Regions from separate parts of the Staphylococcus sp. HMSC068C09 genome, predicted to be linked through region 4. Evidence: riboswitches for the same ligand, from Rfam matches in the RefSeq annotation. Region 4 holds a riboswitch; each other region holds the start of a gene.
The links. A riboswitch is a leader RNA that binds a small molecule or an ion and turns the genes downstream of it on or off. The one in region 4 is predicted to bind S-adenosylmethionine.
Positions count from the first base shown of each region.

Region 1: it holds a riboswitch for S-adenosylmethionine, as region 4 does, so the genes downstream of both, HMPREF2930_RS05420 (methionine ABC transporter ATP-binding protein) here and HMPREF2930_RS09740 (MetQ/NlpA family ABC transporter substrate-binding protein) in region 4, are expected to answer to the same signal.
Region 2: it holds a riboswitch for S-adenosylmethionine, as region 4 does, so the genes downstream of both, metK (methionine adenosyltransferase) here and HMPREF2930_RS09740 (MetQ/NlpA family ABC transporter substrate-binding protein) in region 4, are expected to answer to the same signal.
Region 3: it holds a riboswitch for S-adenosylmethionine, as region 4 does, so the genes downstream of both, HMPREF2930_RS04170 (homoserine O-acetyltransferase MetX) here and HMPREF2930_RS09740 (MetQ/NlpA family ABC transporter substrate-binding protein) in region 4, are expected to answer to the same signal.

Region 1 is NZ_KV813756.1:129,946-138,239, reverse strand. It holds gene sufD (Fe-S cluster assembly protein SufD) at 1-1,306, opposite strand, end outside; gene sufC (Fe-S cluster assembly ATPase SufC) at 1,429-2,190, opposite strand; gene HMPREF2930_RS05440 (polyprenyl-phosphate transporter PopT) at 2,514-3,371, shown strand; gene HMPREF2930_RS05435 (CsbD family protein) at 3,435-3,620, opposite strand; gene HMPREF2930_RS11545 (hypothetical protein) at 3,796-3,960, shown strand; partial or broken gene HMPREF2930_RS05430 (MetQ/NlpA family ABC transporter substrate-binding protein) at 4,051-4,865, opposite strand; gene HMPREF2930_RS05425 (methionine ABC transporter permease) at 4,886-5,581, opposite strand; gene HMPREF2930_RS05420 (methionine ABC transporter ATP-binding protein) at 5,574-6,599, opposite strand; SAM riboswitch class I at 6,684-6,788, opposite strand; gene HMPREF2930_RS05415 (thioredoxin family protein) at 6,843-7,142, opposite strand; gene HMPREF2930_RS05410 (toprim domain-containing protein) at 7,135-7,521, opposite strand; gene gcvH (glycine cleavage system protein GcvH) at 7,658-8,038, opposite strand; gene HMPREF2930_RS05400 (arsenate reductase family protein) at 8,131-8,294, opposite strand, start outside.
Region 2 is NZ_KV813741.1:4,670-12,963, reverse strand. It holds gene menE (o-succinylbenzoate--CoA ligase) at 1-1,097, shown strand, start outside; gene menC (o-succinylbenzoate synthase) at 1,098-2,105, shown strand; gene yidD (membrane protein insertion efficiency factor YidD) at 2,096-2,341, opposite strand; partial or broken gene ytkD (RNA deprotection pyrophosphohydrolase) at 2,409-2,881, shown strand; gene HMPREF2930_RS01930 (alpha/beta hydrolase family protein) at 2,862-3,641, shown strand; gene pckA (phosphoenolpyruvate carboxykinase (ATP)) at 3,683-5,275, opposite strand; SAM riboswitch class I at 5,433-5,545, shown strand; gene metK (methionine adenosyltransferase) at 5,660-6,856, shown strand; gene HMPREF2930_RS01915 (NERD domain-containing protein) at 6,955-7,866, shown strand; gene HMPREF2930_RS01910 (aldo/keto reductase) at 7,981-8,294, shown strand, end outside.
Region 3 is NZ_KV813755.1:8,712-17,005, forward strand. It holds gene HMPREF2930_RS04145 (adenylosuccinate synthase) at 1-901, opposite strand, end outside; gene dnaB (replicative DNA helicase) at 1,181-2,581, opposite strand; gene rplI (50S ribosomal protein L9) at 2,690-3,136, opposite strand; gene HMPREF2930_RS04160 (DHH family phosphoesterase) at 3,133-5,100, opposite strand; gene HMPREF2930_RS04165 (YybS family protein) at 5,128-6,039, opposite strand; gene HMPREF2930_RS04170 (homoserine O-acetyltransferase MetX) at 6,129-7,097, opposite strand; SAM riboswitch class I at 7,169-7,269, opposite strand; gene HMPREF2930_RS04175 (AzlD domain-containing protein) at 7,355-7,684, opposite strand; gene HMPREF2930_RS04180 (AzlC family ABC transporter permease) at 7,681-8,294, opposite strand, start outside.
Region 4 is NZ_KV813778.1:42,410-50,703, forward strand. It holds gene lqo (L-lactate dehydrogenase (quinone)) at 1-91, shown strand, start outside; gene HMPREF2930_RS09715 (fructose bisphosphate aldolase) at 233-1,123, opposite strand; gene HMPREF2930_RS09720 (P-loop NTPase family protein) at 1,299-1,790, shown strand; gene HMPREF2930_RS09725 (putative glycoside hydrolase) at 1,983-3,317, shown strand; gene HMPREF2930_RS09730 (LPXTG cell wall anchor domain-containing protein) at 3,474-4,097, opposite strand; gene HMPREF2930_RS09735 (hypothetical protein) at 4,264-4,689, opposite strand; SAM riboswitch class I at 4,836-4,942, shown strand; gene HMPREF2930_RS09740 (MetQ/NlpA family ABC transporter substrate-binding protein) at 5,051-5,866, shown strand; gene HMPREF2930_RS09745 (aspartate aminotransferase family protein) at 6,069-7,406, shown strand; gene HMPREF2930_RS09750 (APC family permease) at 7,535-8,294, opposite strand, start outside.

The DNA.
Region 1 (8,294 bases), on a different contig from region 4:
ATTTATTTACTTTAAGTTCGATGACTTCTCGTAATTGACGTTTCACATCTTCAATTGGTAATTCACGGACAACTGGATCTAAGAAACCATGAATAACAAGACGTTCTGCTTCTTTTTGAGAAATACCACGGCTCATTAAGTAGTAAAGTTGTTCTGGGTCAACACGACCAACCGAAGCTGCATGACCTGCTTCAACATCATCTTCATCGATAAGTAGAATAGGGTTCGCATCTCCGCGAGCATGCTCTGAAAGCATTAACACACGAGATTCTTGATTTGCGATAGATTTTGTACCGCCATGCTTAATATATCCAATACCATTAAATACAGATGAAGCATTTTCACGCATTACACCATGTTTTAAGATATAACCATTTGTTTCCTTACCATATTGAACGATTTTAGATGTTAAGTTAATTTTTTGATCACCAGTACCAACAATGACTGATTTTAGTTCACTTGTTGAACGATCACCAATTAAGTTAGTAGTATTATCAATAATTTGGCTTCCCTCATTCATTAAACCTAAAGCCCAATTAATTGATGCATCTGCTGCCGTCACACCACGACGGATAATGTGACCTGTAAATCCTTTATCTAGATAGTCAACTGAACCATAAGTAATGTTTGAATTTGCTCCTGCAATCACTTCAGAAATAATATTGACTTGATTACCTTCACCACTTGCAGTTGAAAGGTAATTCTCAACATATGTTACTTCAGCACTTTCTTCCGTTACAATAATGGCATGATTAAATAAACTTGCATTCTCATTGTCATGTAATACTACATATTGAATAGGGTCTTCAACTACTACATTTTTAGGGACATATACAAATACGCCACCATTCAATAATGCTGTATGCAAAGCAGTTAATCGATGTTCATCTACTGTAACTGCATCTTTCATTAAATATTTTTCTACTAATTCACTATGATCTTGTAGCGCTTTTGATAAACCTTCAATAATAACATTATTATGATTTGCTTGTTCTGATACTTGTGTGAAAGCTAAATCATTATTATGTTGAATAATTAAATTTTTAGAATTTTCTATATCAATAATATTTTTAACTGATTCAGGAAGTTCTGATACATCATTATATGATTTACTTTCTACATGATGTTGTTTAAATGCATCGAAATCCCATTTTTTTAGTTTTGTTTTATCTGGTTTAGGCATTTCTAAAGTTTCTGTTAATTTCAAAGCTTTTTGACGTAGTTCAGTCATCCAAGAAGGTTCATTTTGTGCTTTAGAATAATCAACAAGTTGTGCTTCAGAAATATTTAAAGTTTCTGTTGTCATAATGCTTTTTCCTCCTACTTGATGAAAAATTTTAGTAACTGAATTGATATATAAACTGTTTATTTCCACATTTTAAAATCAATCAGTTCTTTTTATGAATAGTTTTTATATTATTTAATGACCTATTCAGTTGCACCAAATTCTTCTTTAACCCATTCATAACCTTCTTCTTCAAGACGTTTAGCTAATTCTGGACCGCCTGATTTTACAACTTTACCGCCATACATAACATGTACTTTATCAGGAGTAATATAGTTTAATAAACGTTGATAGTGTGTAATCATTAATGCACCGAAATCTTCACCACGCATTTCATTGATTCCTTTAGAAACGACTTTTAATGCATCAATATCTAAACCTGAGTCAATTTCATCTAAAATCGCAAATTTGGGTTCTAACATCATTAATTGTAAGATTTCATTACGTTTTTTCTCCCCACCTGAGAAACCTTCATTTAAATAACGTTGCGCCATATCTTTATCAATATCTAAGAAATCCATTTGTTTATCTAATTTTTTAATAAATTGCATTAAGTTAATTTCTTGACCTTCTTCACGTTTTGCATTAATCGCTGAACGCATAAAGTCTGCATTTGTTACACCAGTAATTTCTGATGGATATTGCATTGCTAAGAAAAGACCTGCTTTTGCTCTTTCGTCAACCTCTAATTCTAAAATATTTACGCCATCAAGTAATACTTCACCTTGAGTAACTTCATAACTTGGGTGACCCATAATTGCAGAAGATAATGTTGATTTACCTGTACCATTAGGTCCCATGATTGCGTGAACTTCACCAGTATTAATTGTTAAATTAACACCTTTTAAAATTTCTTTATCTTCAATAGACACATGTAAGTCTTTAATTTCCAATGTTGATGACATTTATATTCCCTCCATAAAATATAAAGTTTTCTTAACTAGTTTATAGTAATTTTAATTTATAGTCAAAAAGACTTCTAACACTTTAATACACTTAATTATAACGTAAATAGTCCCCAATATAAACTTATTAAAATGACAAAAAAGATTATATTTTCGTCAAAATTGTTTCGAAATGACTTCAATTTTCAAGTGCGACTGATAATCAAAAGGCATCTGTTCTCAATAGGCATCTATATATTAACGATGATTGACTACTTAATATTTCAATGTAAGTTAAAAATTTGGTAGTATTCGTATTAACTCAATAAAGAAAGGAGACCTTTATGACATTCAAATGGAAAAATATTTTAAAAGGATTTGCGATGGGAACTTCAGATTTAGTTCCAGGAATTAGTGGAGGTACCATTGCTTTACTTTTAGGAATATATGATGGTTTTATTTCATCCATTAGTGGATTGTTTTCTAAACGATTTTGGCCAAGTCTAAAATTTTTACTTCCTATATTAATAGGAATGATTTTAGCGATTGGTGTACTTAGTAATTTAATTCATTACCTACTCGATCATCATCATGTAATAACGATGTTCTTTTTTACTGGTTTAATTATAGGCATTGTCCCTTACTTATTAAAAACTTCAGATTTTAAAAAAACATTTACAACTAAACACTATGGATTATTAATTTTAGGAATCATAGTTATAGTGGCATTAACGTTATTAAATCCTAGCACACAGCAATCAAGTTTAACACTTCAATTATCTTTTAGTCTTATTATTAAATATTTTATAGCAGGTGTTTGTGCTTCTAGTGCAATGCTACTTCCAGGTATCTCTGGCTCATTTATGCTACTTGTATTCGGTGCATATGGAACAATAATGTTAGCTATTGCTAATTTAGCTAAATTTAACTTTACCGGTCTGCCTATATTAATAGTAGTTGGTTTAGGTATTTTATGTGGATTTCTATTTTCAAGCCGTATTATAAAATACTTTTTAACCCACCACTTTATTGGAACATTTGCCTTAATTACTGGTTTTGTTATTGGTTCAATTTATGCTGTATTCCCAGGAATTCCTAAATCACCAGTAGAATGGATTGTTTCGATTATTTCTTTAGTAATAGGATATATAGTAAGTTATTCATTAGGACTGATTACGTCTAACAATGATACTCAGACATAATATTCTAAAATAAACAAAAAACGCATGTGTTTAACACATGCGTTCTCTTCTAGTTAAAACGACTTATTTATCGCCTTTTAATTTATCAATAACATCATTTGCTTTATCTTTAACGTTATCAACCACTTCTTTAGCTTTACCTGAAGCTTTGTCGCCTTGACCTTCTTTTTCTAAATCTTTATTATCAGTTGCATTACCAACTGTTTCCTTAATATTACCTTTAGCTTGTTCAAATTTATCTTCTGCCATTTTAAATTCCTCCTTGTTAAACATTTCATTCTTAAATGATTTTTGTAATATTAACATACCCAATACATATCATGTATAAACATAAATTCTGTTATTTTTTTATATTTTCTGTCTAATTAAAATAATTGTTATAATAACATTGTTCAATTTACTTATCCAATTGGAGATGATAACTATGACATTTGTTAATTTTACTGCTATGACAGAAAAAGGTTTAAATAAAAAAGTCAATGCATTCTTAGAAGAACATCCATATATAGAAATTGTTAAATTTGAATATGCGATGGGTCAAGGTGGTATCGGCGTTGGAATACTATATCAAGACGATTCAAGTTTATAATATAAATGACTGCAATAAATGTATTGATATAAAATAAAAAAACGGTTCACATATTTGTTTGTGAACCGTTTTTTACTGCATTATTATTCATTATTTTGCAGGTACAACTGCACCTTTGTATTTTTCATTGATGAAATCACGAATGTCTTTAGATTGTAATACTTCAACTAAAGCTTTAATTTTTTCATCATCTTTATGATCTTTACGAACTGCAATTAGGTTTGCATAAGGGTTATTATTAGGTTTTTCAACTACAATTGAATCTTTTTGTGGACTTAAGCCTTGATCAATAGCATAGTTTGAATTAATAATAGCTGCATCTACATCTTGATTTTGATAGATTTTTGGAAGATATTCAGCTGATTGTTTGTTATTGAATTTAATATCTTTTTGTTTTCAGTAATATCTTCAAATTTAGCGTCTTCAATTTTTACGCCTTTTTTAATTTTAATTAAGCCTTCATCAACGAAGAATTTTAAGAAACGACCTTGTTCAGCTGGGTTATTTGAAACATAAACTGTCGCACCTTTAGGAAGGTCTTTTAAACTTTTGTATTTTTTAGAATAAACAGCCATTGGTTCTAAATGAACTTTACCTGCATCTTCAATTTTGTATCCTTTTTCTTTACTTTCAGTTTTTAAATAAGGAACGTGTTGGAAGTAGTTAGCATCAAGCTCACCTTTATCTAACAACTTATTAGGTGTAGTGTAATCATTGATTGTTTTAATTTCTAAATTATAACCTTTTTTCTCAAGAAGTGGTTTTGCTTTTTCTAAGATTTCAGCATGTGGTGCTGGTGAGGCACCTACAACGATTTTTTTATCTTTTTCGTCTCCGCCTTTACCACAAGCAGCTAATACAACTGTCAGTGTAAGTACTAATACTAAACTTAAAAGTTTTTTCATTTAATCTGTCCTCTTTTCTATTATCGTTTATCAATTTTATTTGTAAGCCAATCCCCGATGAATTGGATTATAAATACAATAATTAAAATAAATACGGTTGACACTAGAATGACGTCGTTTTGGTTACGTGTAAAACCAGTTAAGTAAGCTAAGTTACCTAAACCACCTGCACCAATAACGCCTGCAATAGCAGTTGAACCAACTAAAGCGATAGCAGTTACTGTAATACCTGAAACAAGTGCTGGCATTGCTTCTGGAAGCAATACTTTTCGAACGACTGTCCAAGTATTCGCACCCATAGACCATGCTGCTTCAATAACGCCTTTATCGATTTCTTTAAATGCGATTTCAACTAATCTTGCGTAGAACGGTGCAGCGCCAATGATTAATGCTGGAAGTGCTCCCGTCGGTCCACTAATTGTACCTAATAATACACTTGTGAACGGAATTAATAACAAAATTAAAATAATAAATGGAATCGCACGGAACAAGTTAACTATAAATGAAACTACCGTATAGAAAATTTTAGCTCCAGGTGCATCACTTTTAGCTGATAAGAAAAGCAGCACACCTAAGATTAAGCCAAAGATAAAAGCAAAAATGGTTGACACTACAGTCATATAAAGTGTTTCATATATTGCTTGCCAAACTTCAGGCCATTGCACGTTAGGCATAGTAATCATTTCATGGAAGATATCACCATATGATTTATCCATGTTTAATCACCTCCACATTTACGTGTTGTTTATGTAACTCAGTTACAAATGTATTAAATCCATCTTCACTAATATGTGGAATATGTACAATTAAAAATCCAATTGAACCTGTACGTGTATTTTTAATATTTGCTTCCAAAATATTTAATTCAATATTCTGCATTCGCGTAATATCAGATACAACAGGTTGTGTGGTATTATTACCGTTGAAATTCAATCTTACAATATAAGCGTCTTTGTTCAATGGTTCTAGATGTTTAATTGAATCTTCAAAATCGTCGTCTAAATCGTCTTTCACGAATCGTTTTGTCACCTCATGTTGAGGATTTTCAAATACTTCATCAACATTACCTTGCTCAATAACACGCCCATTTTCCATCACTGCAACTTCATCACATATGCGTCTAATCACTTGCATTTCATGTGTAATAATCACAATCGTTAGATTTCTTTCTTCTTTTATTTTTAATAGTAAATCTAAAATTTCATCCGTTGTTTGTGGATCTAGCGCACTTGTAGCCTCGTCACATAATAAGACATTCGGATCATTCGCTAATGCACGAGCAATCCCAACTCTTTGTTTTTGACCACCTGATAATTCTGAAGGATAAGCTTTTTCACGACCTTTTAAACCGACCAACTCTACAAGTTCTAAAGCTCTTTGTTTTGCTTCTGCACGAGATACTCCAGCTATTTCTAGTGGGAACATAATATTACTAATGACAGTACGTGACCATAACAAATTAAAATGTTGGAAAATCATACTTACTTTTTGTCGTTTTTTTCTCAAATCTGACTTAGAAAGTTTGTTAATATTGTCTCCATCTATAATGATATCCCCTGAAGTCGGTTCTTCTAGATTATTAAACATTCGAATTAACGTACTTTTACCAGCACCAGAAAACCCAATCACTCCAAAAATTGAGCCTGATTCTATATTCAAGTCAACGTGATCTACTGCTAGTACATCTTTGTTCTTTGTGTGATAGCGTTTAACAACTTGATTTAACTCAATCACGTTAAATGCCTCCCTTAAATTCCTTATGTAATTAAAAAATGCTTTCCCATCTAGAGAGATGAGAAAGCATTTAAAATTATCTTTCTCTCATCTTCTAAAGTCTTAAACTTTATGTGAATTGGCACCATTTCCATTATAGACGGTTGCCGGGCTTCGTAGGGCACATCCCTCCACCTCTCTCGATAAGAGTTTTCGCACTATTTAATTAATTTATATCCTATCACTGTACTAATAATTCGTCAATCATTTTTTTAACTTTTCTAACAAATATGGCACGGATTGAAATGCATAGATTCTATCTACCTCTTTATCCTTATCCATAATTAACAGTACAGGTACAGACATAATTTTATATTCTTCACTAAAATACTTATGGAAATTTAAATCAATTTTTTTAAGTGGTAATTGTTCGATATCATTTGCAATATCTAGCATGCGCTCTGAAATCTTACATGTTCCACACATAGGAGTATATCCAAATATTAAATGTTTATCTTTATCAAAGTGTTCTTTGATGTCTTCGATTTTAATAGAATTATTCATTCACAAGTACTAACCTTTCAGAACTTAAATTAGGTATAAGTTTTTTCTCTTTTTTTACGTTAAATCCGTATTTACTCAATACATGAGCAAGATAATTTTTGGGACAACGTGCGACTTCACAATATGTTTTATCTACATAGATATGTTCACTTTCACTTAAATAACGTTTAAACCACTTTCTAATTTTTTCGCCCTCATCATCTGAATCGGCAAGAATATAGACCTGTTTTCCATATAACGTTTCTATCATATCGTCTAGTTTGTCGATACTCATTGTACCATGTGTACAAATAATATTTACAGGTTCAGCAATGACTTGTTGCACTTTCTTCTTATCAGATTTACCTTCAACAATGATAACTTTATTTAAAATTGCCATGTTCATCCACCTTCTAAGTCGATATTAAACAATCATTTACTTTTTCACGTTATTGATGAATATAAACACAATTTACAGATAATTAATATAATTATATAAAAAACTCCTAGATTTAATATCAAGGAGTTTTAAAAAATTATTCGCCAATCATTTCAGAGTATTGTTCAGCTGATAGTAATTCATCTAATTGACTTTCGTCACTTAATTCAACTTTTACCATCCATGCTTTTTCATAAGGTGATTCATTAACAAATTCTGGACTATCTTCTAATTCGTCATTTGTTTCAACAATTTTACCAGAGACAGGTGCATACAATTCAGATACTGTCTTTACTGATTCAACACTACCAAATGTATCCCCTTCATTAATTTCATCATCGACATCTGGTAATTCGACAAATACGATGTCTCCTAATTCACCTTGCGCGTATTCAGTAATACCAATTGTTGCCGTATTTCCTTCAACTTTAACCCATTCATGTTCCTTAGAATATTTGAATTCGCTCGGTACTGCCACGAAAATCCCCTCCTAAAAATAATTACAATTTAATGATGCCATACCGTAAGTTTTCATTCAACTATTAATATTAAAAGTTGTGATTATACTTTCTATAACCATACATCTTTATATTGTTCCTCATTAAAACCTAATGTAACTTTTTCACCTGAAACCGCTAGCGGACGTTTTACCAACATTCCATCTGAGGATAAGAGTTCTAATTTTTCATCATTAGATAATTTTTTTAATTTATCTTTCAAACCAAGTTCTCTAT
Region 2 (8,294 bases), on a different contig from region 4:
CAAAAGAGTTCGATTTATCTTCACATCAAGTTCTCTCATTTAATCAACTCAATGATTATCCTGATACGCCTAATCATAAACAATTTGATATTCATCGTATTGCATCTATTATGTTTACATCAGGGACGACAGGACCCCAAAAAGCAGTACCTCAAACATTTAAAAATCACTATGCAAGTGCATTAGGTTGTAAAGAAAGTCTAGGATTTGATCAACAAACGACATGGTTATCGGTTCTTCCAATTTATCATATTTCAGGACTTAGCGTGATTTTACGTGCTGTGATTGAAGGATTTACTGTACGTTTATTAAATAAATATAATACTGAAGATATGTTGACTATTATTAAAAACGAATATCCTACACATGTGTCACTTGTGCCACAAACGTTAAAGTGGCTAATGGATGCTGGTTTAAATAAACCATACTCAATTGAAAAAATATTACTTGGGGGTGCTAAATTATCATCCACGCTCATACAACAGGCATTGAGTTATCAATTACCTATTTATAATTCTTTTGGAATGACAGAAACATGTTCGCAGTTCCTAACCGCTTCGCCAGATATGTTAGCTAAACGATATGATACAGTAGGTAAACCAAGTGATAATGTTGAAGTATGTATTAAACAACCTAATGAAGAGGGACATGGTGAATTACTTATCAAAGGCGACAGTGTAATGAACGGATATTTGTATCCTAAAGATTTGGATAACACATTTGAAGATGGTTTCTTTAAAACAGGAGATATTGCAGAAATAGACAGTGATGGTTTTGTAATGGTTTATGATCGACGTAAAGACCTTATTATTAGTGGTGGAGAAAATATCTATCCTTATGAAATTGAAACAGTAGCTAAAACATTCAATGGAATTATAGATGCAGTATGTGTACCTAAAGAAGATGAGACTTGGGGTCAGATTCCAGCGCTTTACTATGTCGCAAGTGAAACAATTGAGGTTAATGATCTTATAAATTTTTTACAAGAACATTTAGCAAAATATAAAGTTCCTAAGATATATCAACACGTCAATGCATTACCTTATACTTCTACTGGAAAATTACAACGTAATAAAGTTGGAACTGAGGATCATTAAATGAAAATCATTGATATACAATTTTATTACTATACCGCGCCGTTTCATTCTCCGATTACGACGCCTAAAGTCGAAATGACACATCGTAAAGCACTCATAGTACGATTTATTTCTGATGAAGGGAAAAATTATTTTGGTGAATGTAATGCATTTGAAACGGATTGGTATGATACTGAAACAATTGAGACAGTAAAAATACGAATACAACAATGGTCAAAAAAGATTTTAAATCAATCATTCAATACATTTAGTGACTGGTTACCTTATCTTGATGTATTAGATAGTTATCCAGCTACTAGATGTACTGTTGTGATGGCGGTTTATCAGATGTTTTATTCACAACCGTGCTTTAACGTTGAATATGGGGCAACAGTAAGTGGTTTATCTTCTTCACAATTACAAACACTTAAAGACACAAAGCCAGCACGTATTAAATTAAAATGGAGTTCTCATCTCATTAACGATATAAAAAAGCTACGCAATGAACTTCCATTTGAATTTAGTCTTGCACTCGATGCAAATGAATCACTGGATATGTCACAATTTCAATTATTAAAAGAGATTGATCAACACAATCTTCTATACGTTGAAGAACCATTTAAAGATTTAAATGATTTAAGCTATATAGATGTTACGCATTATCCTGCTATTGCTATTGATGAAAAAGCAACGGACGTACAATCAATTTTGAAAATTATTCATCAATATCCTATAACTGCGGTTGTGGTTAAACCATTTAGACTGGGAGGAATAGATAGAGCGCTAGAACTCATTCACTTATTAAAAGAGAAAGATATTAAAGTGATCGTTGGTGGGATGTATGAATATGGACTTAGTCGATATTTTACTGCTTTATTAGCAAAAGAAGGGTCTTATCCAGGAGATATTACTCCAGATGGATATTATTTTGAAACAGACTTTACACAAGGCATAGGCAAATTAAAAGAAGGATTGATATATTTCAATCCCCCTAAAGTTAATATAAATGCATTATCTGTTTATGAATGATGATGTGTATGTTTGTCTTTTTTTAAAGGTACGGGATCAAATCCACCTTCATGAAATGGATGGCATTTTAAAATACGTTTTACTCCCATATAGCCACCTTTAAATGCTCCATATACTTCTATAGCTTCTTTAGTATATTCAGAACAAGTAGGATAGAATCGACATGTTGGTGGTGTCATAGGGGAGATGAAATGCTGATAAATACGAATGATGCTTAGAAATAATTTTTTAAGCATAAATAAACCTCCTATAGACATTTGATTATTAAATAATTCTACCATATTTAAGAGGGGGATGAGTGATATGGAGTTTATCGATCAAGATGATAGACGAGTCACGATGCAATATAAAACTGATAACGATATACCGAATGGAAACCACGTTTTAGCTATTCCGATATTTCAAAATCAATTATTATTCACTAAACACTCTAAAAGAGGTATCGAGTTCCCTGGAGGTAAAGTTGAAATTAATGAAACTAGTCAACAAGCGATTGCTAGAGAACTTTATGAAGAAACAGGTGGAAAGGTAGAAGCCTTATATTATATCGCGCAATATCAAGTTCATACCTTTGATAAGTCACTTTTTAAAAAAGATGTGTACGTGATTAAAGTGAAATCAATTGAACATAAACATGATTATTTGGAAACAGAGGGTCCTATATTATTTCATCTAGTTAATGAGATTCCTGAGCACCAAAAAGTTATTTAATTAAAGATGAAGCAATTTTAAAATGTTTAGAAAGGGTGAAAGATCTTGGGTATTACAAATATTAGAACAATGCCTGTTGAATCCAACACTCATCGATTTGAGGAAATAACTTATACAGTAGACGAATTAAATGTAAAAGCGTTACAGATGATCCCAGCGTATCATAATGTTAAACGAATTGTAGTGTATTTACGTGGTGGAAAAGGGCAAGTTGGTAGAGTAAGAGCTTCAAGACTCATGCAATTTTCTGATTCGTATACATTAGTTATAGGTCCCTATTATAGAGGAAGTAATGGTAGTGAAGGAAAAGATGAATTTTGTAATGCTGATTTACATGATGTAACAGTACTTATTCGATTATTAAAAAATAAGTATCCCCAAGCTTTCGTCCATATGATTGGATTTTCAAGAGGTGGAATTCAAGGTTTATTATCATTTCAGGATGATCCAGTTGATAGTTATATTATTTGGGGTGGCGTTTCAGATGTTCATTTAATGTATGAAGAACGTGTGGATTTAAGGGGAATGCTAAGACGTATGGTAGGTCATCCGAAAAAAGATAAAAAGGCATATGAACAAAGAAATGCGATACGTACGTTGAATCAAAACAGTCCACCTATTTTAATTGTACATGGTGGTAAAGATTGGCAAGTGGGTATACATCAAGCGTATTTTCTTCAAGAACAACTAGAACGTAAAGGGGTCAAACATGATACATTTTATCAACTTGACGAAGGCCATGTCCCAAGACCGAAAGCATTGAAAGAAGTTTTAGATTATATACATCAATGGATGAATAATATAGAACAAGACTTACAAAGATGACTATAACAGTTATCATGTAAGTCTTTTGTTTAGATATATTATTAATGACTAAATCCACCATCTTTAGCAATATCTTTTACTTCATCTCCAAATGTTTTGAAGTTTTCTTCAAAACGTTGTTTTAAGTCATTAGCTTGATGACGATAAGCCTCAGGATCATTCCAAGCATGGATTGGATTTAAAATAGTCTTAGGCACATCTTCCATTTCAGTTGGTATACTTAAACCAAATATTTCATCTTTAGTAAATGTAGCTTGTTTTAGCTTGCCAGAAATAGCTTGATCTACCATATAACGTGTATAATGTAAGCTGATACGACGTCCAACACCATATTTTCCACCAGTCCATCCTGTATTTACTAGATATACATCAACATCATGGTCATCAATTAACTTACCAAGTAAATTCGCATATTTAGTAGGATGCAAAGGTAAAAATGGAGCGCCAAAGCATGTTGAAAATGATGGTTCAGGTTCTGTCACGCCACGTTCTGTGCCAGCTAATTTTGACGTAAAACCACTTAAGAAATGATACATTGCCTGAGATTTAGATAATTTAGAAATAGGTGGAAGTACACCAAATGCATCTGCAGTTAAGAAGATAATTGTATTAGGGTGTGCAGCTTTAGAAGGTAATACGATATTATCGATATGATGAATTGGATAAGCAGCACGTGTGTTTTCTGTGTTCGTATTATCATCAAAATCAACATGGCCACGTTCATTAACAATTGTATTTTCAAGAATAGTACCATATTGAATGGCATTATAAATTTGAGGTTCTTTTTCTTTAGATAAGTGGATAGCTTTTGCATAGCAACCACCTTCAATGTTAAAAATACCATTTTTATTCCAGCCATGTTCATCATCGCCAATTAATTTGCGAGTTGGCGTCGCTGATAATGTTGTTTTTCCTGTACCAGATAATCCAAAGAATAGAGCAACATCACCTTTTTCTCCAACATTGGCAGAACAATGCATACTCATAATATCTTGCATAGGTAATAAGTAGTTCATCACTGAAAAGATACCTTTTTTCATTTCTCCAGCGTATTCAGTACCACCAATTAAAATCACTTTATGTTTAAATGAAACAATAATAAATGTTTCAGAATGAGTACCGTCAACATCTGGATTGGCTTTAAAATGAGGGGCAGAAACGATAGTGAAATTTGGCTTAATATGACTTGCTTCCTCAATAGATTCAGGTCGGATAAACATGTTTTGTGCAAATAAATTATGCCATGCAAGCTCATTGATAATTTTTAATTTTAATTGTGAGTCTTTATCACTTCCGGCATAACCGTTAAAAACGTATAATTCATCTTTTTGATCTAAATAATCTAATACTTTGTTGTATAATTTTAAAAACACGTCTTCATCTATAGGTTGATTAATGTCTCCCCAATCAATATTGTCTCGATATGAAGGTTCGTTAACGATAAATTTATCTTTTGGTGAACGACCAGTATATTTACCTGTACTCATATTAATTGCGCCAAGTTCAGTAAGTTCACCTTCATTATTATTTAAAATCTTGTAATAAAGCTGAGTAGTAGAAAGTTGAAATAAAGTCGTTTCCTTCTCTAATAAGTGTTTGATTTTAGGTGTTTCACTGTATGTATCTATTGACATACAACATCCCTCCAAATATCTATTCATTTATATGTGTAAGCCCTTACATTAAAAAGTATAACATAATAATTTAATTATTCCATTGTAAATAAAAGAACATTTAAAAATCAAAATTGACAATTTTAAAGTATTTATGTAGTATAGGTCTTAACGGATTCTCTTATCCTGAGTGGTGGAGGGACATGGACCCAATGAAACCCAGCAACCTCTTTTTTTAAAAGAAAGGTGCCAAACCGTTTGCAGACGCAATATTTGTCTGAACGATAAGAGCGAATGGACGTTTAAGAGCCTTCTCTCTATCTAGATAGTTGAGAAGGCTCTTTTATTTTAAGCTCATTGTCAAAAGAGAATTTTCGTAAATATAGTTAAAAAAAGGAGCAAATCATGACTTATAATAAACGTTTATTTACATCAGAGTCAGTGACAGAAGGGCATCCAGATAAAATCGCCGATCAAGTATCTGATGCGATTTTAGATGAAATTTTAAAAGATGATCCTAATGCACGTGTCGCTTGTGAAACAACAGTAACAACAGGTATGGCTTTAATTTCTGGTGAAATTTCAACGTCTACATATGTAGATATTCCTAAAGTAGTACGAGAAACAATCAAAAATATTGGTTATACAAGAGCTAAATATGGTTACGATTATCAAACAATGGCTGTTTTAACAGCTATTGATGAACAATCACCTGATATTGCCCAAGGTGTAGATAAAGCACTTGAGTATCGCAATGATATATCTGAAGAAGAAATTGAAGCAACAGGTGCCGGAGACCAAGGATTAATGTTTGGTTATGCAACAAATGAAACCGAAACATATATGCCGCTTCCAATCTTTTTATCACATCAACTAGCGAAACGCTTATCAGATGTGCGTAAAGACGGTACCTTAGGTTATTTACGTCCAGATGGTAAAGTTCAAGTAACAGTAGAATACGATGAAAATGATAAACCTAAACGTATTGACACGATTGTGGTATCTTCTCAACATGCTGAAGACATTGAATTAGAACAAATCCAAAAAGATATTAAAGAGCATGTCATTTATCCGACTGTGCCTGAAGGTTTAATTGATGATGAAACTAAATTCTTTATTAATCCAACTGGTCGATTTGTTATTGGGGGTCCTCAAGGAGATGCTGGTTTAACTGGAAGAAAAATTATTGTAGATACATATGGTGGTTATGCTCGTCATGGAGGTGGCTGTTTCAGTGGTAAAGATCCTACAAAAGTAGATCGCTCTGCGGCATATGCAGCGAGATATGTTGCAAAAAATATTGTAGCAGCTGGATTAGCTGAGCAATGTGAAGTGCAATTAGCTTATGCAATTGGTGTAGCAGAACCTGTATCTATTGCTATTGATACATTTAAAACAGGTAAAGTTTCTGAAGGACAATTAGTTGAAGCGGTAAGAAAACATTTTGATTTAAGACCAGCAGGTATCATTAAAATGCTTGACTTAAAACATCCTATTTACAAACAAACAGCTGCATACGGACATTTTGGTCGTACTGATGTATTGTTACCATGGGAAAAATTAGATAAAGTGAATGTCCTAAAAGATGCCGTTCAAAAATAACATAGGATATATAGCAGTTAATTAGGTTAAACCTCGAAATTATCGTCTATTTCTATTATAATAGATAGATATTGACAGTTTAAAAGGAGCGTTATCTAATGAATTCATTTGGACCGGTTGAGATTGGTTTAATTGCAGCGATAATCATAGCGATTATATGTTTTATTCTATTTTTAGTTGCTTTGAAAAGTAAAAATAATATGAAACACAAAGCGAATGAAGAGTACAATCTCAAGGAGCAACAACTCAAATCTTCACATGAGGAAGCACTTGAAAAAGAACGTATTGAAAATAAAAAACAAGTAACGAAACAAAAAGAAGAATTTGAAGTTACAGTTAATGGAAAAGAACGTGAAATTGATGCTTTGAAATTATTTTCTAAAAATAAAAGTGAATACGTGACTGATATGAGACTCATTGGTATTAGAGACCGTTTAGTTAAAGAAAAACGTATTAGACGTGAAGATATGCATATAATGGCTAATATTTTTTTACCAAGTAATGAGTTTAATAATATTCAACGTATTAGCCATCTTGTGCTTACTAGAACTGGTTTATATATCATTGATTCACAATTATTAAAAGGTCATGTTTATAATGGAATTAGTGGCGCACAATTTCAAGAATTACCAATGCTGAAGCAAGTATTTGATACACTTGATTTAAATACACAAGCGCCTCAAACGTTAGTTCTTGATCAACATGAAGATAATCATTCGAAACTATCATTTATTAATTATTCTGATCAACTTTCTGCAATTGAGAAGTTGGCTACAGATTTACAAACAGAATTAGGACTTAAATATACGCCAACATCAATTTTATATTTTAATCCTAAACATGATAAAGACGTAACGATTTCAAACTATGCACAAAGTTCAAGTGTTAAGGTTTTAGTTGGTCCTGAACAACTTGACGAATTCTTTAACAAATTTGTATTCCATGGACGTATTCAATATAATGTCGATGAATTACAAAATATTATGGATAAAATTGAATCATTTAACTAAGAGAGGCTACCATCAAAATTTTAAATTTTGATGGTACTTTTTTATTATAAGCGATGTTCATAAATATACTTTTAGGGTATATACAGAATAGTTATTTTTAAAGGAGGAAGTAAGATGGACTATATTGAATTCTATAATGGAAATCAAATGCCAATGTTAGGACTTGGAACATTTCGAGTAGAAAATGACGATACTTGTAAAGAAGCAGTTAAACATGCTATTGAATCTGGGTATCGTAGCATAGATACTGCTAAAGTATATGGAAATGAAGAACAAGTAGGCCAAGGTATCAAAGAAGGATTAGAATCAACAGGTTTAAATAGAGAAGATATTTTCGTAACATCAAAATTATTTTTCGAAGATTTCGGACGTAAAAATGTGGCTCAAGCCTACGAAACTAGTATCCAAAAACTTGGGTTAGATTATTT
Region 3 (8,294 bases), on a different contig from region 4:
CTGTTGTCGTTCCATATTCACGACCTACTTCTCTAATATGATGACCATCTTCATCGAATAATTCAGTAGGGAATGGGCCATCACCTACACGAGATGTATAGGATTTACATACACCAATCACTTTAGATACGAAGGTTGGACCCACGCCAGTTCCTACTGTCACGTTACCTGCAACAGGATTACTTGACGTTACGAAAGGATATGTACCATGGTCGATATCTAACATAACACCTTGTGCACCTTCAAATAAAACCTTTTCATCAGCTACGAAAGCGTCATCCAAAATTTTAGCTGTATCTGTAACGAATTCTTTTAAACGTTGACCAGCGGCATAGTATTCATCGAACATTTCATCAAAGTGTGGACAAGTTTCATTAAACATCCCTTTGAAATATGCATTTTTAATCTCAATATTTTCTTTTAAACGTCTTTCAAATGTATCTTTTTCTAATAGATCAGCCATACGAATACCAATACGTTGTGCTTTATCTACATAAGCTGGTCCAATACCTTTTTTCGTTGTACCGATTTTATTATCGCCGCGACGACGTTCTTCATATTCATCTTGTGCTAAGTGATACGGTAAGATGACTTGCGCACGGTTTGAAATACGTAGATTATCTGTAGAAATACCACGTTCATTTAAACCGTCTAATTCTTTTAATAATGCAACAGGATCTACAACCACTCCATTACCAATCACTGCTAATTTATCTTTATAAAAAATACCTGATGGTACTAAATGTAATTTGTATGTTTCTCCACCAAACTGAATGGTATGACCTGCGTTATTACCACCTGAAAAACGCGCAATCACATCTGCTTGTTCTGCTAAGAAATCTGTAATTTTACCTTTACCTTCGTCTCCCCATTGTGTCCCAACTACTACGATTGATGACATGTGAGCACCTCCAAAGTTTTCTCAATTAACCACTAAGTATTCTATCAATACGTTTCATATAATGCAAATAAAAATCGAACATTAAAAATAGCATTCACATCAGTCAAATAAATACGTATTTTTTATTAAAAAACCTTTAAAATTGCTAATTTACCAGTATCTCAAGTCAGTTTTACAAATGTTTAATACACATACTTCACTTAACTTTACTTTTTAAAAACAAAATAAAAACCGTACATTTATATTAAAAATAATAATAATGTACGGTAAAAAATATTTTTATGACATGTCTGCATGTGCATAATCAATGTCTGTAAATTTATTATATTGTTTCATAAAGTGTAACTTCACTGTGCCTGTCGGGCCGTTACGTTGTTTGGCAATAATAATTTCAATCTCACCATTATCGTCATTGGATTGAGGTTCGAACTGCGTACTATCGTCATCTTCTTCACCATCGCCTCGATTATAATAATCATCACGATACAAGAACGCAACAATATCTGCGTCTTGCTCAATTGATCCTGATTCACGAATATCACTCATCATTGGTCGTTTATCTTGACGTTGTTCTACGCCACGAGATAACTGACTCAGTGCGATAACGGGACATTCTAATTCACGAGCGATGGCTTTTAACGTACGTGAGATTTCAGAGACTTCTTGTTGTCTATTATCTGAAAAGCGTGAGCCACTCCCTTGAATAAGTTGTAGATAGTCAATGACAATCATATCAAGACCATGTTCTTGTTTAAGACGACGACACTTTGATCGTAAATCTGTAATACGAATTCCTGGTGTATCATCAATAAAAATCTTTGTTCTCGATAATTTACCTACTGCAATCGTAAATCGATTCCAGTCTTCTTCTGTCATTGTCCCTGTTCTTAAACGGTTAGAATCTACATTTCCTGAACTACAAATCATACGTGTCGCAAGTTGATCGGCACCCATTTCAAGTGAAAAAATACCTACTGTATAGTTATCTTCATGAGTGGCTACTTTTTGAGCGATATTAAGTGCGAAGGCAGTCTTACCTACAGAAGGACGGGCTGCTAAAATAATTAAATCATTTCTATTAAAGCCCGCAGTCATCTGGTCTAAATCGCGGTATCCAGTAGGAATACCCGGCGTTTGCCCACTATTTTGATCAAGTTCCTCTGCAGTCTCATATACTTGACCTAAGACATCTCTAATATCTTTAAATCCATCACTTTGACGGTTTGCTGAGAGTTCAAGAATACGTTTTTCAGCATCACTTAAAATAGCATCTAATTCAAGCTCATTATTATACCCATCATTCGCAATGCTATCAGCTGTTTGAATTAATCGACGTTTAAGCGCAAGATTAGCAACTATATTTCTATAGTATTCAATATTACGTGTCGTCGGTACATTATTCGATAATTCAGCTAAATATTGAGGGCCACCAGCCTCACTTAATGTACCTTCTTTCGTTAATTGTTCCATTAACGTGACTACATCAATCTCATGAGCATCTTCGTTTAAGTTCATCATTGCTCTAAAGATATGTTGGTGTGCACCTCTATAAAACGACTCAGGAAGTAATACCTCCTGAGTCGAACCTATTAATTCTGGATCTAAAATAATTGCACCTAAGACAGACTGTTCAGCTTCATTGTTATGGGGCATTTGTCTTTGATCATACATATTATCCATCAATCATTACACCCATCTATCTTAAAATTTTCGACATGCTAGTGCAACATTATATCTTTCTATGAATTGCTTTTAAAAGAATGGACTACCTATTTGTCCTAAATCTTTTTATTTTTCTACAGTGTGTACGCGAATTGTACCTTCAACTTCTTTGTCTAATTTAACAGGTACATTAGTATAACCTAACGCGTGAATACCGTGTGGTAAATCCATTTTACGTTTATCAATTTTAATATCGTGTTGATTTTTTAATGCGTCAGCAATTTGTTTTGTACTAATAGAACCAAACAATTTACCGCCTTCACCAGTTTTAGCACTTACTTCAACTTCGATATCTTCTAATTTTGCTTTTAATGCTTTAGCATCATCGATTTCTTGTTGTCTATCCGCTTCAGCACGTCTATTTTGTTGTTCTAATTGTTTTAAATTACCTGGTGTTGCTTCAACAGCATATTTATTTTTTAATAAAAAGTTATTTGCGTAACCTACTGGCACGTCTTTAACTTCACCTTTTTTACCTTTACCTTTAACATCTTGTGTAAATATTACTTTCATGTATCTTCACTCCTACTCATTTGTTCAGTAATTGCTTGTTGTAATTGCTCGATTGCTTCTTCTATAGTGACACCTTTTATTTGCGTTGCAGCATTTGTTAAGTGACCTCCGCCACCTAAGGCTTCCATTGTTAATTGAACATTAATACCGCCTAATGAACGTGCTGAAATACCAATAAGATTATCTTCACGTTTCGCTACAACGTAAGAAGCTTCAATGCCTTCTAAACTTAACAATTCATCCGCAGCTTGTGCAACTGTTACAGGATGATAGATTTTATCATTAGAACCGTGAGCAATCGCGACACCGTGATCTTGAACTTCAACTGTACGTATCAATTCAGAACGATTAATATACGTATCAACATCATCTTTAAGGAATTGTTGCGTTAAGATTGTATCGGCACCATGCGCACGTAAATAACTTGCCGCATCAAACGTTCTTGAACCTGTTCGTAATGTAAAATTACGTGTATCAACAATAATACCTGCATACATAATTGTAGATTCTAAACGTGATAAACGTTGTTCTGTTGGCTGATATTCTAATAACTCTGTGACAAGTTCTGCAGTTGAACTTGCATAAGGTTCCATATAAACGAGTAATGGATTTGAAATAAAGCTTTCTCCACGTCTATGATGATCAATGACTACTTTACGATTCGCTTTATTTAAAATATTTTCATCTAATACCATTTCAGGTTTATGTGTGTCTACCACAACAACCGTTGTTTTTGACGTCATCATATCCCAAGCCTCATCAGATGTCACAAATCGTTCTTTCAATTCAGGTTTTTTATCAATTTCTTCCATCACACGACTTAATGTTGGATCGATATCTTCTTCATTAAGTACCACATATGCTTCTAAATTATTCATTGACGCAAATCGAGATACTCCAATAGCTGCGCCAACCGCATCTAAGTCGGGACGTTTATGTCCCATAATAATCACTTTGTCGCCTTCAGTTAAGATATCTTTCAATGCGTGAGAGATAACACGTGCTCTAACACGTGTTCGTTTTTCCATCGGGTCAGTCTTACCTCCGTAAAAGCGGACATTACCATTCATGTTTTTAATTGCAACTTGGTCTCCTCCACGACCTAAGGCTAAATCAAGTCCTGATTGAGATAATTCACCAAGTTCAATTAAATCTTCGGTACCTTCACCAACACCAATACTTAATGTCAATTGTGCACGATAGCCTACACTTTTTTCACGTAACTGACTTAGAATATCAAAATTAGAATCTTCTATTTCTGCTAAGATTTTTTGGTTTAAATACGCTACGAATTGATCTGAACTATAACGTTTAAAATAAATGTTATATTCAGTTGCCCATCGACTAATAATACGTGTCACCATTGAGTTGATTTCAGAACGTTGTGTGTCATTCATATTTTGTGTAATTTCATCGTAGTTATCTAAAAACAACGTTGCAATGATAGGCTTTGATTCTTCATATAATTCATTTGTATGTACTTCTTCTGTAATATCGAAGAAATATAAACAACGTTCTTCTTCAGAATAACGCACATGATAATGGTACTGACCATGTTCGATTTCTATTTCTTGTATTCTTTCAAGTTGCTTAAGAATATTCGGAAAAACTTCATTGACTGGTTCTGAGATGACATTCGTTTCTAGATGTTCAGACATATATTGGTTGATCCATTCGATGTGATCGTCAGCATCAATCACAACTAAACCAATTGGCATGCGTTTAATTGCTTTATTACTTCCTGCTGAAATATGACCACTCAGATTATCCACATAATGATCCATTTTTGATAATGCTTGTTTAATCAATACCGCACTAATGACGATCATAATGATTAAAGCAATCGCCGTAAACGTTGCAATTAAAGGTTTAAATATAAACCCTACAATAACAATTGCAATTGCCGTAAGCACCATCAAAATGTAAGGAATAAGCAATGCTTTTTTAGTGGATTGACGGTTCATTCTTCCACCTCTATTCACTTTTTAAAGTCATTTTTTAATCATTCGTTTTAAGTTAATTCCTAAATCAAGTACGCCAAGTAATGATACGATATGCGTAAAGGGTGAAATCACTGTCCCCACGACCATTAATAATATAGATACCGCATCAGGTAATCGTTTGGCCTTTCCAAAGAAATGAATCAAACTCAATCCTTGGATATACATTAATAATGATAACACAACTTCGAAATTCAATACGATACTTTGGAATATACTTGGTTTCATCGCAAACATCACACATACTAGCACAATCATGTAAATCCATAATAATGTGCGATTCATCTGCCAAGCAAATAAAGGTCTAAAAATAGGTGTTGCTACTTTGAATTTGCGTAAAATTGGAAATGTAATGATGATATTAATTAAAACTAAAAGAAAGACCATAATAATGATGTAACTTGGAAGTTGAACAGCCATTTGACGAAATCCTTCTTCTAAGATGATCTTATAATCTGATTCAACGCCTGAATTTACAATCGCATTGTTCATTGCGTCTTTTGCTGGTTTAATCAATACTTCGGTATTTGGAATCTTTTTGAACGCTTGTAATAACATAAATGCAATTAACGTCACAATACTTATATACATTGTTGTAATATATAAGATGCGTTCTTTAGATGTACGTTCTTTTAATAATTGGCCAATTACAAAACTTAGTAATAAAACTAGAATCATGGCACTTAATACAAAGGTATTCCCTAATAAGGTCGTGATGACTACAGTGAGTAAAGCTCCAATTCCAAATGTAGCAATTGATTTATGCCACATGATAATCCCTGGAATGGTAGCGAATAAACATAGAATCAGACCAATTATTGGCAATACATACGTAACTAAAGCAACTGCTACAAGCACGATAGTTCCTATAATTATTGCTTTAGGATGTACTTTTGAAAACACATTCGCCACTCCTATACTTTTTTGACTATAACGTCTATTTTAACCTCTATATTCAAATTAAACAAATGTGTTAACTGTTCTCTTATCTATTATTTTCGTTTGAATTTCGAAACTTTTAAAAAGTGATACAAGTTAGGTGCCCAGTCATTAAAATTAAGTAAAAAACCATCATGGCCTACGTTGTCTGGAACAAAAAAGTGACGATGATATTTAAAACGTTCTCCTACTGCTCTAACTTGATCATCTGGATATAACAAGTCATCTGTAAAGCCCATAGTTAGTACTTTTGTATTTAAAGATTGGAAGACCTCATCCACATCATCGCGCTGACGATCAAGATGATGACTATCTAAGACATTCAACATCGTTAAGTAACACGATAAATCGTAGGATTCTTTAAACTTATTGCCTTGATAACGTTGATAATTGACTACTTCATCTGGTGTGAAACGCGCGTCATAACTTTTTGAAGAACGATATGTTAAGAATCCAAGTTGTCTTGCAATACTAAGTCCCTCTTTACCTCCAATATGAATCGCTTCACGTGCAATTTCATTGAAAGCACGACTGTATGAAGAGGTTTTATCTGTAGCTGCTAAGATGACTGCCTTATCTACTTCGAATTGATGATTATATAATAATTCCATCACTTGCATGCCACCTAAACTGCCACCAATTAAAATATCGATTTTAGTAAATCCAAGGGCCTTTATTCCCAATTCAATTGCCTTAACTATATCTCTTAATGTTATTGTTTTAGGAAAATGAGCATCGTTTAATGGGGAGCTTGAACCAAAAGGACTTCCAATAACATTAAAAGTAAGAAACTGATAATCATAGATTGGCATATAACCACCATCAATGATTTCACGCCACCATCCAGGATGTTCATCTGTACCATAAGTTAAATGATTACCAGTCAGAGCATGACAAACCACAACAAGCGGTTGTCCCGAATAACCTACGTGCTCATAACGCAATTTTAGATTCTCAATTGTTTCACCTGATTCTGTTGTAAAAGCACCTAAATGTAATGTATCTACTGTATAATTTGTCATGCTATGCCTCCTTAGAATAAAAAAATCGCTTCTACTCTTAATTTTAAAAGTGTGAAGCGATAATACTTTAGTACTTATCATTCGAGTATCTCGTTGGTTGTAGCACCGTACAATGATTTGTCGGTTGCTGAAGCTTCATAGGGCCAATTCCCTCTACTTCTCAAAATAAGAGTATCTATATATTGATTGCATTGTTTAATTTAAATTTATTTTAATACAATTGTCTGGTTAACTTCAATGCGCAGTAAATAAATGGATTAAAAGAACCATCGTATACCTGCAATGAATATAATACCTACAATAATAGTAATGGTTAGACTACGCGTCACAACTGCGATAATGACTGTAGGAATGGTTGCTACAATGAATGGAATATTTAATTCAAAGCCCTGCATGCCTTTATGTTGAACGATAAAACTATCAATAACTAGCGCAGTGAATAATGAAATCGGAATAAATGACAGCCATTTGATGACTGTTTCTGACAGTTGAATACGTGAAATCATTAAAAAGGGTACGACACGTACAATTAATGTCACTAATCCACATAAAACGATGAGTAAAAGCATATGTCCAGTTATCGTCATCGATCCATCACCACCCCAAGTGTTGCAGCACAAATTGATGTAACAAGAATGGCCACATAAGAGGGCATCAACCAACTTAAAATGAACATCATTACAATAACGAACGCAATTAATACGATATATATACTTATTTTGGAACGTGTAATCGTTTCAAATTGAGCCATAGCCAAGAAAATAAACATAGCTGTAATCGCAAAGTCTAATCCTAACATTTCAGGATGAGAGATGTATTTCCCAAAGACTGCTCCTAACACACAAGCGATTGCCCAAAATGAATAAGCAGTAATATTTAATCCATGTAACCATCGGTCATTAATTGTTTCCCCTTTTAAGTGTGGCGTTATAGCAACCCCAAAGGTCTCGTCAGTAAGAAGAGAAGACAAAGCTAAACGATTCCATATACCATAATCTTTATAATTAGGTGATAATGTCATAGACAATAAAAAGAAGCGGGAATTCACAATTAACGTTGTTAACACGATTGCTGATATAGGTGTACCAGTAATAACTAAAGCACAAATAATAAATTGTGCTGCGCCTGCATAAACCAATAAACATAACAGAAGAATTTCTAGAACACTAAAATCCTGAGAAGCTGCCACAATGCCAA
Region 4 (8,294 bases):
AATTCATGATGTTGACTTAATGAGAAAAACTCGTCGTTTAACATCTAAACAATTAGAATTAGGTTTCTATGAAAATACTAATGCTAAATAAGAAAAATTAGAAAACTGTTAACAGGACATCACGTTCTGTTAACAGTTTTTTTATTAAATAAATTTAATGGTTATAACTGCTTAAAAACATGAAAAAAGTGATGAGCACGTGACTCATCACTTTTAAATAAAAATCTGACTATTAATTTTTATTTACTGAAGCATCGTAGATTGAATCTACTGCATCGCCTAAAGCTTTATCAAATTCTTCTTTTGATTGGCCTGCACGTAAATCACTTGCTAATGCACGTGAGAAGCTTGCAATTAATTCATCATTGTCTTTTAATAATTTGTTTGCTTCGTCTCTGCTGTAGCCACCAGATAATACAACAACACGAACAACATTTGGATGATCAGCTAATTCTTTGTATAAGTTAGCTTTAGTAGGGATAGTTAATTTTAGCATTACTAATTGATCATCATTTAAAGAATCTAAGCCTTTTTTAAGTTCAGCTTTTAATACTTCTTCGATTTCAGCTTTGTCTTTAGCGTTAATGTTTACTTCAGGTTCAATGATAGGTACTAAACCTTTAGCAATGATTTTTTTAGCAATTTCAAATTGTTGTTCAACAACGTCTTTGATACCTTGTTCATTTAATTCTAAGATGTTAGAACGCATTTTAGTACCGAAGATATGACGTTCAACTGCACGGTCTAAAGTTTCATCTAAGTTGTCGATAGGTTTCATTAATTGGACACCATTTTGCTCTTCAGCTAAACCTTTGTCGACTTTTAAGAAAGGAACGACACCTTTATCAGCTAAGTAGTCACCAGTATATTTACCTTCAACTTCACGATCCATAGTTTGTTCAAATAGAATCGCACCTAAAATTTTATCTGAAGTAAATGAAGGTGAAGTGACAACACGTGTACGCATATCATGTACAAGTTGGAACATTTCGTCATCATTGCTGTATTGATCTTCGTTTACACCATATTCTTTTAATGCTTTTGGAGTACTACCACCACTTTGGTCTAATGCAGCGATGAATCCTTTCCCATGACTTACTTTTTCTAATTGTTCTTTATTCATTATGCCTTTCACTCCTTTAATAAACTTTCAATATCATTATCGTAAAAAATAATAATATTCTCAAGTATAAAGTAATTAATTATTGAAATTTCTTAATTAACAATTTACAATTTTATGAAATTACCGTATTTATACATTTAATGTAAACATTCAAACATATTCAAAGGGGATTGTTATGAAACAACGTATATTAATTATTGGTAGCCCTGGTTCTGGAAAATCAACATTGGCATATCAACTACATTTAAAATATCAACTGCCACTTTACCATATTGATCAAATTCAATGGCTTAATAATAAAAACGTCATTACTTTTGAAGAATTAAAACAAAAACTTGAATCTATTGTAGTAAAAGAGGAATGGATTATTGATGGAAATTATTCTAGTACACTTAGTATGAGATTAAAATATGCAACTAAAGTCATATGGATTAAAGAACCAAGAGTAAAATGTATACTTAGAGTAATCAAGCGTTACATATATTCACTATTTAACAGAGAACATATCGGAGGAAATCCTAAAACATTAAGTTTTGAATTTATTAAGTATATTTGGGATTTTCCTAAAAATAATGAGCAATTTATCATGCAACAAATGAAAAGATCAATACCAAATGTTCAGTGGATCATCGATGATTCTAAAGCATTATCTTTACGTTTTCTTTAAAATTTTAATATATGTAAATATTAAATAGAATATTTTATAAAACTTTAGTGTATCGTATATTTTTTGTTAAAATATGCTATTCTAAAGTAAGTTAAGTTCTTATTAATTGAAGTTAGTCTTTATTTTTAAATCGTTTATATATGATAACTAAGTTCTTAATTAATACTTATATACTTTCTTGGAGGAACAGTAATGAAGAAAAATAAAATTTTTGCTGTATTAACAACAAGTGCTCTATTATTGGCGGCTTGTAGTAATGGAGATAATGCATCTGATAGTGGACAAAAAGATGGAAATCAGAAAAATGAGCAATCTAGTAATAAAAGTGGTAATAGTCAAAGTGATGCATTGAAAAAGAATAATGATAAAAATACAAATGAAAATAAAGTAGAGTATCCTAAAGATGGTGTTAAAGGGATTTATGTAACAAGTAATTCTACACAGGGTGCTAAAATGGATGAGTTAGTTAAATTCATCAAAGATTCTAATTTAAATACCATGGTTATCGATGTGAAAGATGATACAGGTAACATTACTATGAAATTAAATACAGGCAATAAACAAGTGGATAAAAATACGCTTGATATTGTAGATGGTAAAAAATTATTAAAAAAACTACATGATAATAATATTTATCCAATTGCACGTATTGTGACATTTAAAGATACAAAATTAGCAAATGAACACCCTGAATGGACATTCAAAAATAGTGATGGTTCTGTTTGGACAAATGGTAAAGGGGATAGCTTTGTTAATCCATTTATGAAGGAAGTATGGAAGTATGATATTGATGTTGCAAAAGCAGCTGCAAAAGCAGGCTTCCAAGATATTCAATTTGACTATGTACGCTTCCCAGAAGGATTTGAAAATCAAGCAGATAGCTTAACTTATAATAAAGGTGAATATAAAAATAGTCAGATGAGTTCAGGCGATCAACGTGTGGATACAATTACTAAATTCTTAGAATACGCAAATAAAGAATTAAAACCAATGGGAGTTAATGTGTCAGCTGATGTATTTGGTTATTCTGCATTAGTTGAAAATGCACCTGGTATTGGTCAAAGCTTCCCTAAAATTTCTAAAAATGTAGATGCCATTTCATCAATGATTTATCCATCTCATTGGAGTAATGGAGATTTCGGTTTACAAGCACCAGATACTGAGCCATATAAAACAGTTAATCGCTATATTCAAAAAGAAAATAGTTTATTAGATACATTAGGTAAAGATAAGCCTATTTCAAGACCATGGATTCAAGACTTTACCGCTTCATATTTAGGGGCTGGTAATTATATTGATTATGATGCAAAAGCGATATCTGAAGAAGTTCAAGCTTTAAAAGATAACGGTGTGAATGAGTTCTTATTATGGAATGCAGGTAATGATTATACAGAAGGTGTTAATTATAATCCAAAAAAAGGCAATGCTAAAGAACAAGACCCTGAAGGTGTAGAACAAACTAAAAACAAAGATGATCAACATTCTGATAGTCAAGATAATGAACAAGCGGATAATAAAAATAAATAATATAGAGACAGTTTCTTGTATATTAATTTAGTATGGAAATGATTTATCTTGTAGAACTATTTAAACGAAATCATGATTAAACAAAAGGAGTGAGTCAGAATTCATTTTGAATTTGTTGACTCACTCCTTTTTTATTTATTAAAAATGTTTAGTAGATCAATAAGAATGACTATGATGTTTTCGTTTAAGTAATAATGAAGTTCCCATAACTAATAGAAGTGAGGCTAAAAGTTGAGTTGAGTGTTGTTGTGTATCGTCTCCAGTACTTGGGAGTGTTTTAACAGAAGATTGTGATGTTTGAGTATTTTTAAGTGACTTAGAGGATGGCACCTCAGAAGAAGCAACTGTTCCTACATAATAACGATTGAGTTCACGTGCACAATCAACAGAATTAACTTGTTTATCATTAGAAGAGGAAGGTGTTTTAGCAGCTTTAGCGATACCTGATTCTGCATGAATACGTGTATCTTGAAGTTGATTAAAGTCACTATATGTACCATTTTTGTACTCAACTTCGCCATTTTTATAAACTTTATACATTCCACTGCCTTCATTTAATCTATTATGACTTATAATTTCAAAGTATGCGCCTTTGTCAACAGTACGACCAAGTCGTTGTAGATTTGGATTACCTCCACTATTAGATAATGCATCTGTAGCAATTTGTTTAGCGTTTTCTTTAGTCACTAAGTCAGCAGTATGTGCTTCTACAGATTGAGTCGTTGTAAGTAGCATTGTACTTGTTAAAAGTGTAGATGCGATGAAAGATACTTTCTTCATAATGAAAACCCCATTTCATTCATGATCAATTACAACTAGAGTGTAGCATTTGAATAGATCAGAAACAGGGTTTTAAAAAAAATCATAATAAATCTTTAACTTAACTTAAAGAATAAATGTTTTGTAAACATTAAATCAATATTTATCACATAATTTATATAAGGTATTAATATTTCTTTTTAGAAAAATATGAAATGGAACAAGCCATTAAAATCATAAAAATAATATGAGCAATCATCCATAAACCGTATTCTGTCCAGTTAAAGTGAAAGAATGAACGCTTTGCCATAGCGATGAGTGACGGATAAAGAGAGGCAAAAACAATCATTAATAAGACATAACTTAGTTTATATAATGGTTTAAAGACATGATAAATAAGTAAGAAAATAAAATATATTAACCATCCTATAAAAATATGAATGGCTAGTTCTAATAATAATGGCATTTTGCTTGGGTCAATTAAGAAATCAATATTAATTAACAATAAAGTAAGATGAGTCGATTGAACTAAGACATCCATTATAGCCATTGTAATTAATAAGATGATACTTATAACTAAAGCACTAAGACAATGATAAAAATAATAGATCATAATTTCCCTCCTTCTTATATACATAGTATAAGAATATTCCCTGAAATATTTGGTTTAACACTTTTTGAATTTTTAGAATATTAAAAAAACATATTGACCAACGTTTAAATCAATGATAAGTTATTAATAATTCAATAATCTATTAACTCTTATCAAGAGTGGTGGAGGGATGTGCCCTACGAAACCCAGCAACCGTCATGGTATGACATGGTGCTAATTCACATAAAGTTAATCATACTTTAGAAGATGAGAGAAAGTGTATCGATGCTTTCTCTTAATAGTAGAAAGTATTTTTTTATGTCTTTACATATCTAGTAAGAGTAAATGAGAGTTGAAAATTTATAAAAAGGTGTCAATACATATGAAAAAATTAATAGGTATGATCAGTATTGTATTAGTAATTATTACGCTAACGGCTTGTGGAAATCAGAAAGAAGATAATAAAAAAATTACCGTAGCAGCGTCGCCAGCACCTCATGGTGATGTGTTGAAAAAAGCTAAAGAAGAAATGAAGAAAAAAGGATATGATTTAGAAGTCAAAGAAGTTAATGATTATAAGGTGCCTAATAAATTATTAGATAAAGGCGATGTTGATGCGAACTTCTTCCAACACGTTCCATACTTGAATGCTGAAAAGAAAAGTCATGGTTATAAAATTGAAGAATTAGGTAAAGTGTTTACAACGCCTATGGGTGTATATAGTAAAAAATATAAAAATTTAAAAGACATTCCAGATGGATCGACGATTTACGTTTCTAATAATCCTGCAGAAGAAGGACGTTTTCTATCTTTCTTTGTTAATGAAGGATTAATTAAATTAAAAAAAGGCGTTAAAATTGAAAATGCAAAATTTGAAGATATTGCTGAAAATAAAAAACACTTGAAATTTAACCATCAACAAGGGGCAGAGTTTTTACCAAAAACATATGAGAATGGTGAAGGAGCTGCAGTAATTATAAATTCAAACTATGCGCTTGATAATGGTTTAAAACCGTCTAAAGATGCTATTGTTATGGAAGGTAAATCATCACCATTTGCGAATACGATTGCCGTGCAAGAAGGTCATAAAAATGATGAAAAATTCCAAACATTATTAAAAGTTATGCAATCTAAAGAAATCAAAGCCTATATTAAAAAAGAATATGGCGATGATGTTATTCCATACGAAAACAAATAAGTCATAAAAGGTCTCTATTAGAGGCCTTTTATGATTTATATTTATCATTGTTTAAAAGATAGAAACAATATATTTTAATTTTTCTGAAAATATTTACAAATCTGACAATTATTAGTAAGATATTGATTATTATCACAAGAATTGAAGTCAATAAAGAAAGTTAGATATAAGTTGTTGATACTTTGGGAGAGGATGAGTCAATTTGAGTAAAGCAGAGGATATGATAAAAGAAGAGAGCAAGTATTTTGCTACTTCAGGACGTATAAAATATTATCCATTAGTGATTGATCATGGATATGGAGCAACTTTAGTAGATATAGATGGAAAAGAATACATCGATTTGTTAGCTAGTGCAAGCTCACAAAATGTGGGTCATGCACCACAACAGGTAGCAGAGGCGATTAAAAAGCAAGTAGATAAATTTATTCATTATACCCCCGCATATATGTATCACGAGCCTTTAGTGAAACTGTCTAAAAAGTTATGCGATATTGCGCCAGGTGATTATGAAAAACGTGTCACATTTGGTTTGAGTGGTTCGGATGCGAATGATGGTATTATCAAATTTGCACGTGCTTATACGGGACGACCCTATATTATCAGCTTTACAAATGCTTATCATGGCTCTACATTTGGAGCGTTATCAATGTCGGCTATCAGTTTAAATATGCGTAAACATTATGGCCCTTTATTAAATGGTTTTTATCATATTCCATTTCCAGATAAATACAGAGGGATGTTTGAACAATCTAAATCAAACACTGTTGAAGAATATTTAGCGCCATTGAAAGAGATGTTTGCTAAATATGTTCCAGCTGAGGAAGTAGCTTGTATTGTGTTAGAAACGATTCAAGGAGATGGTGGACTATTAGAACCAGTAGAAGGCTATTTTGAAGCACTTGAAGCGTTATGTCGAGAATACGGTATTTTAATTGCTGTTGATGATATCCAACAAGGATTAGGTCGTACAGGTTCTTGGAGCTCTGTGGACCACTTTAACTTTACACCAGACCTCATTACATTTGGTAAATCATTAGCAGGTGGATTACCAATGTCAGCGATTGTGGGTCGAAAAGAAATTATTGAAAGTCTTGAAGCACCAGCACATCTATTTACGACAGGGGCAAATCCAGTAAGTTGTGAAGCGGCTCTTGCTACGATTGAAATGATAGAAAACGACGACTTACTAACAGCTAGTTCTGAAAAAGGAAACTACGTGCGTCAACGTATGAATCAATGGGTAGATCAATACGATTACGTAGGAGATGTGCGCGGTATTGGGTTATCTATTGGAATTGATATTGTTAAAGACAAACAGTCAAAAGAAAGAGCTGCTGAAGAAGCATTGAAAATTTGTAATTACTGTTTTGAACATGGTGTAGTGATTATTGCAGTTGCTGGGAACGTCTTACGTTTTCAACCGCCACTCGTTATTACTTATGAACAGTTAGATAAAGCGTTAGATATTATTGAAGAAGCGCTTCAAGCACTACAAGATGGTAATTTAAATCAATATAGTATAGAAGGACAAGGTTGGTAAAATATATTAAAAGAGCAAGAAAAGACATTAAGTGAATGTCTTTTCTTGCTCTTTTTCAGTATACTCCCCTTAAAAAACAATTGAATGTTTCTTAAGGGGATATGAGAAATATAAGTTAGTTCATTATCTTAATCTTTTGGTACGACATAATCATCTTCATCATTCTTTTTAGAATGTTTAATACCATAGAGTACATAAATAACAATACCAACTAAGAACCAGATTAATGTATAAAGTTTAGCTTCAAAACTTAATCCCCAGAATACAAGCAAGACTAATAAAAAGGTAATGACAGGTAATACAGGGAAGAATGGCACTTTAAATGCTGGAACTGGTAAATCTTTGCCTTCACGTTTTCTTAAACTATACATTGCAATAGATACAAACATAAATGCAATTAATGTACCTGCTGAAATTAATTGAGCTAAGAAAGCAAATGGGAACATTGAACCAATTAAAACACCGATAACAGTGAGAATAACAAGCGCTCTATTAGGTAAATGTTTATCATTTAATTTGGCTAACCAAGAAGGTAATAATCCGTCACGACCAAATGAATAAAGTAAACGTGAACCAGCTAACATCATACCGATTAATGCTGTAAACATACCGATGACTGAAATAGCTTGAACTACTGCTGCTACTACACCATGTCCACTTTGACGAAGTGCCCAACCTACAGGTTCAGCATTCCCAGCATATTTTGAATAATGGAACATACCAACTAATACTAAAGCTACAGCTACGAATAAAACAATCGCAATGATTAATGAACCTAAAATACCACGAGGCATCGTTTTTTGCGGATTAATAGCTTCAGCTGAGTTGGCAGCAATTGAATCAAATCCTATGTATGCCAAGAAAATCATTGATACACCCGCATAAATA